2 regions of the Geomicrobium sp. JSM 1781026 genome follow, and region 1 is predicted to be linked to the other one. Evidence: riboswitches for the same ligand, from Rfam matches in the RefSeq annotation. Region 1 holds a riboswitch; the other holds the start of a gene.

Region 1 (5,661 bases):
CCGCGCAGGAACGACCGTATTGCTTACGACGCAATACCTAGAAGAAGCCGATCAATTAGCGGATCGAATTGCAGTCATTAATCAAGGAAAATTGATTGCAGAAGGCACGAGTGCAGAACTGAAAGCATCAATCGGACGAAACACTTTGCATGTTCAATTCGTTGATGAGAATGATTTATCTCGGGCAAAACAAATCATCGAAAGTAAATTAAACAATGTCGTTCAAATTATTGATGCTCATTCCCTCTCTATACAAGTCAATCAGCCTTCCAAGATTGCTGAAACATTTAGTGACCTCGCGAATGAACATATCCAAATGAGTAGCTTTTCTTTAGGTCAACCGAGTTTAGATGAAGTATTTCTTACGCTTACAGGTTCCAAAACACCAGATGAGGAGAAGATCAATGACGAAACAAATGAATGAAGAACGTCTTCATGATGCGATTGCTTCTGGGAAGCGCCCCCGTCGACCGAGTCCTTTATCTTCAACGCTCACCTTTGCATCACGTACACTTTTACGAATTAAGCATGTTCCGGAGCAAATGTTCGACGTAACGCTATTTCCGATTATCTTCTTACTCATGTTCACCTACTTGTTTGGCGGGGCAATCGCCGGTTCAACGACCGAGTATTTGCAATTTCTGTTGCCCGGTATTCTCGTCATGACTGTTGCTCAAATTACGATGTATACAGGTTTAGATCTAAATAATGATATTCGAAAAGGAATTTTTGACCGCTTCCGCACCTTGCCAATCTGGCTGCCATCCGCTTTGATTGGTGCGCTGCTCGTTGACGTTGTGAGATACTCATTAGCTTCTCTCATTATGATTGGTCTCGGTCTCATCTTAGGATTTCGACCGGAAGGGGGCGTATCCGGCGTCTTGGTTGCTCTCGTCCTCATCTTATTTTTCTCATTCAGCTTATCATGGCTATGGACAACGCTCGGTCTTATTATGCGCTCAGACAAATCGTTAATGATGGTCAGTATGATGATTCTGTTTCCACTAACATTTGTAAGTAATGTTTTCGTAGATCCAGACACGCTGCCAGGATGGCTTCAAGGTTTTGTAGAGGTAAACCCCATCTCCGTTTTAGCAAATGCCGTACGGAGTTGGATGCATGGAACTGGGACCTTTGAACAGATTGGCCTCGTTCTCCTGACATCGGCAATTTTCATCGTAATCTTCGCACCTTTAACGATGTATTTATACCGCAACAAAAAGTAAGAAAAACCTCAACAATATCAAAGAGGTATATTTTGGCGTTAACCCACATAATTGCTACTAGTGAGACAAGAAGCAACCACTGATCGAGCCAAAACAAGCACGGCTTAGATTCTATTGGCAGGCACCTTGCTATGCCTATACGCAACCTAAGGACGACACAACAAAACCCCTCCAAGCTGCCAAGCTTGGAGGGGTTTTCATTATTCAGCCGGAAGGACGGCACCTTCATACTGATCTTCAATAAATTGTTTCACATCATCAGATTGCAAAACGTCCACGAGTGTTTGAATGTTCTCGTCCTCTTGATTTTCAGCTTTCACAGCGATCACATTCACATACGGGTTATCTTCACCACTCTCGACGACAATGGAGTCATCGACAGGGTTTAGGTCGTTATCAATGGCGTAGTTAGAGTTAATGAACACGACGTCGCCCTCACCGACATCGAACGCTTGTGGAAGTAAAGCGGCTTCGTACGACGGATCAAAGTCAAAGTTATTCGGGTTTTCGTCAATATCATCAATCGTTGCATAGATTGGATCGATGCCATCAGCAATGGTAATTAAGCCTTCGGCTTCAAACAAACTTAATACGCGGCCGTGGTCAGCGACAGAGTCGCTCATAATAACATGTGCGTCTTCAGGAAGGTCTGCCAATGATCCGTACTCTTGGCTGTATCCCCCCATCGGTTCGATATGAACACCACCGACGTTCTCAAAATCGTATCCGTGTTCTTCAATTTGACTCTCTAAATACGGAATGTGTTGGAAGTAGTTGGCATCCAACTCGTCAAGGTCAAGGGCTTGGTTTGGCATTACATAGTCATTGAATGTCTGGATTTGTAATTCAATGCCTTCTTCTTCTAGTAGGTCTGTGGCGTATTCTAGGATTTCTGCATGAGGAACGTTTGATGCACCGACAACGAGTGACTGTGTTTCGCCATCTTGGGCTGCTTCATCATCGCCTTCATCCCCAGTTTCTTCCGTCTCTTCTGGTGCATCTCCTGCTGATTCGTCTGTTCCTTCTTCATCAGAAGTGCCACATGCCGTTAAGGCTAACGTTAACGATCCTGCTGCAATTGCGGTGTAAAACTTTTTCATCAAACTCTCCCCTATCTTTTATCTAATTTTCTAGTTAGAACGTCTCCAATACCTTGAAAGATGAAGACGATAACGAGTGTGATAATCGTTGCAATAAACGTTATTTCAGGGTTATTTCTTTGGAAACCATCTCGAAACGCAAGATCCCCTAAACCACCAGCACCGATCACTCCGGCCATCGCTGTATAACCAACAAGTGCGATGGATGTGACGGTAATCCCTGAGACGAGCGCTGGCATTGATTCTGGGAGTAACACTTTGAATATAATCTGGAACTGGTTACTGCCCATTGATCTTGCAGCTTCAATAACCCCTTTATCTACTTCACGCAAACCAATCTCAACGAGCCTTGCGTAAAAGGGAGCGGCTCCAATAATCAATGCCGGTAGTGCAGCTTGTGGCCCGAGCATCGTGTTGAGTACTGCAACCGTAAACGGTATGAGTAAGATAATTAAAATGATAAAAGGAATGGAACGAAACACATTGACAAACGCAGCGACAATCCAATTAATGATAGGGTTCGCCCATATCTGTTTCTTTGATGTCAAAAATAGCAATAAACCAAGGGCAATGCCGAGAATAAATGTAAAGAAAATAGCGATGACGCTCATGTAAACTGTTTCCCACGTGGCATCGAGCATATTATCCCAATTGACATTACTGAGGAATTCATCACCCATCATTCATCACCTCCGCCTGAACATGGTGCTTTTCAATATAGGCAAGTGCTTCTGTTACTGCGTCAGAGGTTCCTTCAAGGGAGATAAACAATGAACCATAACTCCCATCTTTCGTGCGTGCGATGTTCCCTTGTAAAATATTCACGTCAACGTTTACGTTGCGAATGAGATCAGACACAACAGGCTTCTCCGTTTCGTCACCTACAAAAGTCAACTTCACGACTGTACCTTTTTCATCGTGCAATTGATCCTCAATCACTTCTAATGAACCATCGGTTTCTGTAATTTGCTTCACGAACGCTTGAGTAATTTCTTTCTTAGGGTGTTTGAACACATCAAGCACTGCTCCTTGCTCGACGACTTCTCCATCTTCCATGACGGCAACTCGCCCACAAATCTTGTGAATGACGTGCATTTCATGAGTGATGAGCACAATCGTCAATCCTAGCTTCTGATTGATTTCATAAAGAAGCTCGAGAATCGAAGACGTCGTTTTTGGATCAAGTGCAGATGTCGCTTCATCGCATAGCAATACTTTTGGGTCATTCGCAAGTGCTCTAGCAATGCCAACGCGTTGCTTTTGTCCGCCACTCAGTTGCGAAGGGTATGCACCGCCTCGACCGTCCAAGCCGACAAGCGAAATGAGTTCGTCCACTCGTTCATTTCGTTTCTTTTTTGGTACACCGGCAATTTCTAGCGGGTACGCAATGTTTTCCCGAACCGTCCGCGACCAGAGGAGATTAAAGTGTTGAAAAATCATGCTAATCTCTTGCCTCGCCTTTCGTAGCGCACGTCCTTTTAAATTCAGCATGTCGTAATCGGCAATTTTCACCGTTCCCGATGAAGGCGCCTCTAAAAGGTTAAGAAGGCGTATAAGTGTACTTTTTCCAGCACCACTATAACCGATTATGCCAAAGATCTCTCCTGATTCTATCGTTAAGTTCACGTCTTTTACTGCATGAATGTGTGCCTCTTTCGTCACAAAAGACTTTGACACATTGTTCATTTGAATCAATTGATGCACCCCCTATCCATTCTATTCCAAGTATCCTTACCTATTCACTATATTTTAAGTTCGAAAAAAATAAACAAGCATACGTTTCGTTTGGATAAAACAAAAATAACCTTTTTGCTAGAAGATGAGCAGAAAGGTTAATCGTACGTTCCATCTCATCTCCCAAGGCATTTGCAACCTTGCAGGAATTGGCACCATTGCAATTGCTTGCCGGTTGCCGGGTTTCACAGGGCCAGTCCCTCCACCACTCCAGATAAGGATATTTAGTTGATGCTTGAATCTTAGCACCCTACAACTATGTTGTCAACTATTCTTTCAATGGCATAACTTAGGCAAAATCAACTCATCAATAATCTGATAAATATAATTCGCATCAACCATTTTCTTCGTTACAATCGTTCGGTAGTGAATCATTGATGGGCCGATATCTGCGACTAAATCAAGCTGTTCCAACGTGAGTGTTGGGGTTGGGTACATGTATGGGTCGAGTATTGCGAAGAAAGCAAGCCGAAACTTGTGATAATACCCTTGCTGTAACCCAAGTTCTAATTCTTGATTTTGTGAAGCTGCACTTCCAATCGCTGCATACGCACGTTGAATCGATTCATCTTCGATTCGAAAGCTAGACGCCATTAGATGAAACAATTGATCCCGTAAATCATTAAATTGCTCCACTTCTTGTAAGATCTCTTCAAACGGCTTCACGTCTGAAATGGCCTGAATAACGAGATGTGTCTTTGACGTCCACCTTCGATAGATCGTCGCTTTTCCTACGCCTGCGTGCTGAGCAATACGGTCCATCGATACACGTTCATATCCGTGTTCTCCAATGAGCTCTAGTGCCGACTGCATGATGATGCGATCCCGACTCTTGTCCAAAGGGCGTCCCTTCTTCTTTTCAATCGCACTCATGACAAGCCTCCTTCTTCCTATAGTCATTTCATCGTATCACCAGGATATACAGAGTGCAAATTTACGAAACGAAACTGTTTCGAAACGATTGCGTTTCGTAAATAATCATGGTACGATTCATCTTGCTGATTCAAGCCATATATATTTTTTAGGAGGGACGGCTATGGCACATGCACCAACAACTGCTGAAATAAAGGAAGACTTACCGAATGTAAAACCGATACCGATATTAGCCGTTCTTCTTTCAGGCGCCTTTGTTGCGATCCTGAATGAAACGATTCTTAACGTGGCTTTACAAGCCATTATGGGAGACTTGGGCGTGAACTCAAGTACAGCTCAATGGCTCGTGACTAGCTATATGCTCGTCATCGGAATCTTAATTCCAATTTCTGCATATTTCATTCAACGATTCACAACGAGACAACTATTTATTACGGCGATGACACTGTTTACGCTCGGTACAATTGTCGCCGGTTTTAGCCCAACCTTTGCCTTCCTTCTTATAGGACGTATTGTGCAAGCGGTCGGGACCGCGATCATGATTCCGTTACTCATGAATGTCATTCTTGCTGTCATTCCCCAAGAAAGGCGTGGGGCAGCAATGGGTATGATGGGACTTGTCATCATGTTTGCTCCAGCAATCGGGCCTACAGTCTCTGGGTTTATTATTGAAGGATTATCGTGGCGCTGGATCTTCTTTCTCGTGATTCCAATTGCCCTATTTTCTC
Region 2 (5,661 bases), on a different contig from region 1:
CTGTCGTGCCTTCATCGCTTTCATCGCCAGAATCTTGACATGCTGTAAGTATTACACTACTTGCTATCGTTAAAAAAAGTAATTTTTTCAAAGTCCCAACCTCCCGTGATCGTCGCTATTTACTATACATGTATATAAATCGTAATGATTACGTTTTATAGATTACCCGTATTTTTTTTTACTGTCAACCTTTTAATTTAAAAAAGTGACCGCGGTTATCGATCACGGAGGAGGGTACATTAGTGAAACGATTCATCAAGTAAGGCGCGGGGATGTTGTCGAATGCGTGCACTTCCGTGTCGAATGCGTGCACTCGCCTGTCGATTGCGTGCACTTCCATGTCGAATGCGTGCACTCTCCCCTCCTCGACCTCACAACGTCGCCCCCTACAACAAAGGACTGCCCCGTCGGAGCAGCCCTAGCCGTTATCTTCTTTCTGAGTCATCTTGGTATGCAGCTTTTACAATACGGTTAATCTCACCGAGCTTATCTTTGAACATTGAACGAGCGCGGTGGGTTTTCGGTTTGGACATTCTCCGTGCGATAAATATCACCCCTGTTCATTATCATGAACGACAGAAGAAACATTTATGCAAAGAATTGTAGGGGTTTTATATGCTTAATGGCTCACTTTGCTTGCTTCGAGACGCTTCGAAAGCTCGTTTGATATTTACTAATCGCTCTGAATCTAGGAACAACTCTAATCCAATAAGCGCGAGCCCTACACCGCCATCGATGACCGCTTGGTCTCCTTTCGGCGAACTAGCCGCTTCGGCGAATTCCCTTGTATGACCGACAAGGTTATCGCCGATCTTAATATGAGGATGGATTGTAGGAAGAACTTGACTCACATTGCCTGTGTCCGTTGATCCAGCTGCTTGAGACGGTGTCTTTTCTACATCGTGACCAAGTTCTGTGAAAATGTCATAAAATAATTCGTTAAATGGATCGTTAGGTAGCAGTTCATCGATAGCGTTTTGGAATTCAGTAATTTCAAGGTCGGCCCCACTCATGAATCCGGCACCTTCAGCGATGCGATCAACTTTCTTCCTTACTTCATTTAGATCATGCCTTGAAGCCGCCCGCAGGAAAAACCGAGCTCGAGCGTAGTCGGGGACAACATTTGGCGCTTTTCCTCCATCAGGAATAACACCGTGAATTCGAATATCGTCTGCTAAATGCTCGCGCAATGCGTTTATACCATTAAATAATTGAATCACACTATCGAGGGCATTAATTCCCTTTTCAGGTGTTGCAGATGCATGAGCCGTTCGTCCGTGGAAATGATAATCAACAGGATCAACCGCTAGAGAATGACCAGACACGCGCGTCTCTTTGCCCGGATGAATCATAATTGCGGCATCGCCATCATCAAAGTACCCTCGATTAACAAAACTTGCTTTTGCACTGCCGTTATCTCCACCTTCTTCTGCAGGCGTTCCAGCAACAGCCACCGTACCTCCAATTTCTTCAATAATTTGCCCTAGAAGAATGGCTGCCAATACGCTCGTCGTCCCGATGATATTATGGCCACAAGCATGCCCGATTTCTGGCAACGCATCGTACTCAGCAAGAAAGTATACGGTTGGACCTGGTTTTTCAGATGACTTTTTTGCAATAAATCCAGTCGAGTGTCCCGCAATGTTTCGTTGGACGGAGAACCCTTCACGTTCTAATTGCTCAGATAATCGTGCAGATGCATACACTTCTTCATTTCCTAATTCCGGACGTGCATGAATTTGCTGACTAATGGTAATAAAGGTTTGTTGGTGCGCTTTTGCGTAATCGGTAATGGTTTGTTTTAACGCTTCTCTCGTCATCGTAATGACCTCCTATTTTGGGTAATTGAGCAATTCTTCGACTGAAATAAATGTCGGAATACTTGCACCTTCATACTCGTCTAAAATAAATTGTTCAACTTCTTCGCTTTGGTAAATGTCGATAATCTTTTGCAACGCTGGATCATCAGCATTGTCCTCACGCGCAGCGATAATATTGATATAAGGCGTAGCCGTCTCATCTTCAATGGCAATGGCATCATCAGGAGGGCTTAAACCTGCATCTACAGCGATTCCGTTGTTAATAATTGCGGCATCAATGTCTGCCATGATGCGAGGCGCATTCGCCGGTTGAACAGGTGTGAGTGTTAGGTTTAAAGGATTCTCTTTAATGTCATCAAGCCCACTCGTTACCCCGAAATCGTCTTCTAGCTCTAATAGCCCGGCTTCTTCGAGAAGCATAAGATTTCTCGCTTGATTGGTCACTTCATTGGCTATGGCAATTTCAGCCCCTTCTGGGATGTCTTCCACGCGCTCATACTCGTCGCTGTACAAGCCTAAAGGAGCGAGCACAGTCGCTGCAATGGCTTCTAAATGATCAAACCCGTGCTCTTCTTTAAAGTTGTCAAAGTAAGAAACGGTTTGAAAAGCATTGGCGTCAATCTCCTCTTCGGCAAGTGCGATATTCGGTTGCACATAATCACTAAAACGAATTAAATCAATCTCAATGCCTTCCTCTTCAGCAAGTTCAGCAATATAGTCCCACTGCGGCGTGTCGGTCCCGCTCACGCCAATCTTTACTGTTACCGGGTCATCAGGGCTAAACGCTCCTGCCTCCGTTTGTGATTGTTCATCATCGCCGCACGCAACGAGTGCCGCTGCAGTAAATGTTACCCCTACGAATTTCAATTGTTTTTTCATTATGGCATTCTCCTCTATCTGTTTTATCTTCTTCTTGCTTTTCGCGAAAAATAATTACCTGATGTTTGTACCGCTTGAACAATTAAGACGAGCAGTACGACGGTGATGAGCATCGTCATATTATCAAACCGCTGATACCCGTATGTGAGCGCAACGTCACCAATTCCTCCAGCTCCAATCGCACCCGCCATCGCAGTCGCCCCAACCAGACCAATGGTTACCGTCGTAATCGTAAGGATGAGCGAGCCCATCGCTTCAGGTAAGATAAACTTTGTAATCACCTGTACTTTCGATGCCCCCATCGCATCAGCTGCCTCCAATATTCCAGGTTCAACTTCAAGCAATGAGTTCTCAACGAGTCTTGCAACATACGGTGCCGCATAGGCAACAAGGGGCACAATGGCTGCCGTCGTTCCGACCGACGTACCAACAATGGCACGAGTAATCGGAATAATTGCAACGAGTAAAATAATAAATGGAATCGAACGCAACACATTAATGACTGGATTTAAAAGGTTAAAAATGAATGGTGATGAAAGGATATGCCCTTCTCTTGTGACAACGAGAATCACGCCTAACACCGCGCCAATTAGAACCGAAAATACGAGAGAGATGCTTACCATATACAATGTTTCATATAAAGCATCCAGTAGTTGAGCGGTCGTAATATTCGGCTGGATTGCAGACGGTAGCATTTCTAACATTTATGCCACCTCCTTTAGGGAAAGGTCGTTTTCGTATACAAAGTCAATGGCCTGCTCGATCGCTTGTTCTTCTCCTTGGATTTGAATGACGAGATGTCCAAAAGGCACTTGTTGTATTTCGGTAATATTGCCGTACAGTACATTCACATCAACTCCGAACTTCTTTACCATCTGCGATAAAATCGGTTCACTCGATGACGAACCAATAAACTCAATCTGAATCACTTTGGAATGCTCATCTTGCGTCTTCACAGTTTCCATAACGCGACTCGGGATGTCGGCTTGAAATACTGACTTTACAAACTTCTTCGTCGTTTCTTCTTGCGGTTTAGAGAAAACATCGATAACAGAACCACTCTCAACAATCTCGCCATCGTCCATGACCGACACCCGATCACAAATTTGTTGAATGACCGACATTTCATGCGTGATGAGTAGCACAGTAATTTGATATTGTTTATTAATTTCTTTAATGAGCTGCAAAATCGAATTTGTCGTCTCCGGGTCGAGTGCGGATGTTGCTTCATCACACAACAGGATCGATGGGTTTGAAGCAAGCGCACGAGCAATACCCACTCGTTGCTTTTGTCCACCTGATAACTGTTCTGGATAATGATGTTTATGATGCTCCAAACCAACAAACTGGAGCAACTCTTCTACACGCTCTGTTATTTCCTTGTTCGACTTCTTCTGTAAGGTTAGCGGCATCGCAATGTTCTGAAACACCGTCCGGGATTGCAACAAATTAAAATGTTGAAAGATCATGCCAATGTTTTGTTTTTGGTTTTGGAGTTGTTTACCAGATTTCTGACTCAAGTCAATACCGTCCACGAGCACGCGCCCCGATGTTGGACGCTCAATGAGATTCACACAACGAATGAGCGTGCTTTTCCCTGCCCCACTCAAGCCGATAACACCATGTATTTCTCCTTTATCAATCGTGACATTCACGTTTTTCAACGCATGAATTGCACCTGTTTTTGTTTCGTATATTTTCGATACGTCTTCAAATGTAATCATCTACATTCCCCTCTAACGACAAATTCTTATTTAACATATAAATTTACTTAGTTTTAACGATAAAAATCTCTTCAACCGTATCCTTTTGGAAACGAAAAATCCTCCCTTCTTAAAATAAGAAGAGAGGATGGTTGGTCTTTATCCCGTTTAGGCTCTTCTTATCTTCGCAGCATACATGCTACAGGAATTGGCACAGTGCTTAAGAGTAAGCCTGTTGCCGAGGTTTCAAAGGGCCAGTCCCTCCACCTCTCTGGATAAGAAATATTTAGTTATGAATTTTCTTTTATTATATAGACAAAATTTATTTTGTCAACTGCCTTTTAAATTTTTTATCTAGTGATGAGCGCTATGATCTTCATTTCCCGATTCCTCTGATCCATTTTCCATTAACAAAAGTACTTCCTCTTGATAGAGACGACCGACGGCAAAATATTTTTTCGGTCGTAGCTTTTGGTCATTGATTTCTACGACGGCCTCCGCGTAATACAGGCCTTCCCGAGAGACTTCTACTTCTGTTTCATACACGCCCATCGTATGGTGGAAGAGCTCGTACTCATCTGCTTCTTCTTCCCCTGCTAATACCGGCCAAATGCGGATACCGACATGTTCTGCATCAACGACAGGAATGTAGTCTGCTGTCACTTGAACAGAGAGGCGTTGCTGTTCGTTTGCGGTGACAATCTCATTTGTCATCATATCTACAACGAGTCTTTCCCTGTCATTGTAGTCATCATGATTGTTGGCGTCCACGAACCGTTCCACCATTGAACAACCCGACAACATTACTAGTAGGAAGCCCACGATCATTCCTCTACGCATGGTGTTCCTCCTCTTGAACATTGAGCCATGTTCGCAACGTTTTGCTCTTTCGAATGATGTAGCGATCAATGAGATAAACGACGACAAGAGACAAACCAACAAGTGGGAAGATGACGGCAAAGATGAGGAGAATCGTCAATATCCCTCTCGCTTCGGTAATTCGGATTGATCTCGGTGCACCAGAATGGGTCGTTGGCTTCCTGCGTTTCCATAGCCAAAAACCACTTAAAATCATGACCACCATCCCTACGCAAACGAGCAGTCCGGCTATCTGATTCCAAAACCCAAATTGTAATCCTTTATGAATCGTAATGCCAAGCGCCATCGCTTTACCTATCGTTCCATAATCATCGTATCGGTAATCGGCCAAAACCGCACCGTTATATTGATCGATATGAACGGTTGCTTCATCTTGAGCT

The links. A riboswitch is a leader RNA that binds a small molecule or an ion and turns the genes downstream of it on or off. The one in region 1 is predicted to bind S-adenosylmethionine.
Region 2: linked by a shared signal. The riboswitch ahead of ACE1TF_RS15585 (methionine ABC transporter ATP-binding protein) and the one ahead of ACE1TF_RS09320 (methionine ABC transporter ATP-binding protein) in region 1 are both predicted to bind S-adenosylmethionine.

What each region holds. Positions count from the first base shown of each region.
Region 1 is NZ_JBHFQF010000004.1:323,790-329,450, forward strand. Features, by position in the region: gene ACE1TF_RS09300 (ATP-binding cassette domain-containing protein) at 1-424, shown strand, start outside; gene ACE1TF_RS09305 (ABC transporter permease) at 405-1,226, shown strand; gene ACE1TF_RS09310 (MetQ/NlpA family ABC transporter substrate-binding protein) at 1,427-2,326, opposite strand; gene ACE1TF_RS09315 (methionine ABC transporter permease) at 2,338-3,006, opposite strand; gene ACE1TF_RS09320 (methionine ABC transporter ATP-binding protein) at 2,999-4,021, opposite strand; SAM riboswitch class I at 4,174-4,281, opposite strand; gene ACE1TF_RS09325 (TetR/AcrR family transcriptional regulator) at 4,337-4,933, opposite strand; gene ACE1TF_RS09330 (MDR family MFS transporter) at 5,097-5,661, shown strand, end outside.
Region 2 is NZ_JBHFQF010000009.1:17,362-23,022, forward strand. Features, by position in the region: gene ACE1TF_RS15565 (metal ABC transporter solute-binding protein, Zn/Mn family) at 1-91, opposite strand, end outside; gene ACE1TF_RS15570 (M20 family metallopeptidase) at 612-1,820, opposite strand; gene ACE1TF_RS15575 (MetQ/NlpA family ABC transporter substrate-binding protein) at 1,833-2,699, opposite strand; gene ACE1TF_RS15580 (methionine ABC transporter permease) at 2,723-3,403, opposite strand; gene ACE1TF_RS15585 (methionine ABC transporter ATP-binding protein) at 3,404-4,423, opposite strand; SAM riboswitch class I at 4,579-4,684, opposite strand; gene ACE1TF_RS15590 (FixH family protein) at 4,757-5,242, opposite strand; gene ACE1TF_RS15595 (PepSY-associated TM helix domain-containing protein) at 5,235-5,661, opposite strand, start outside.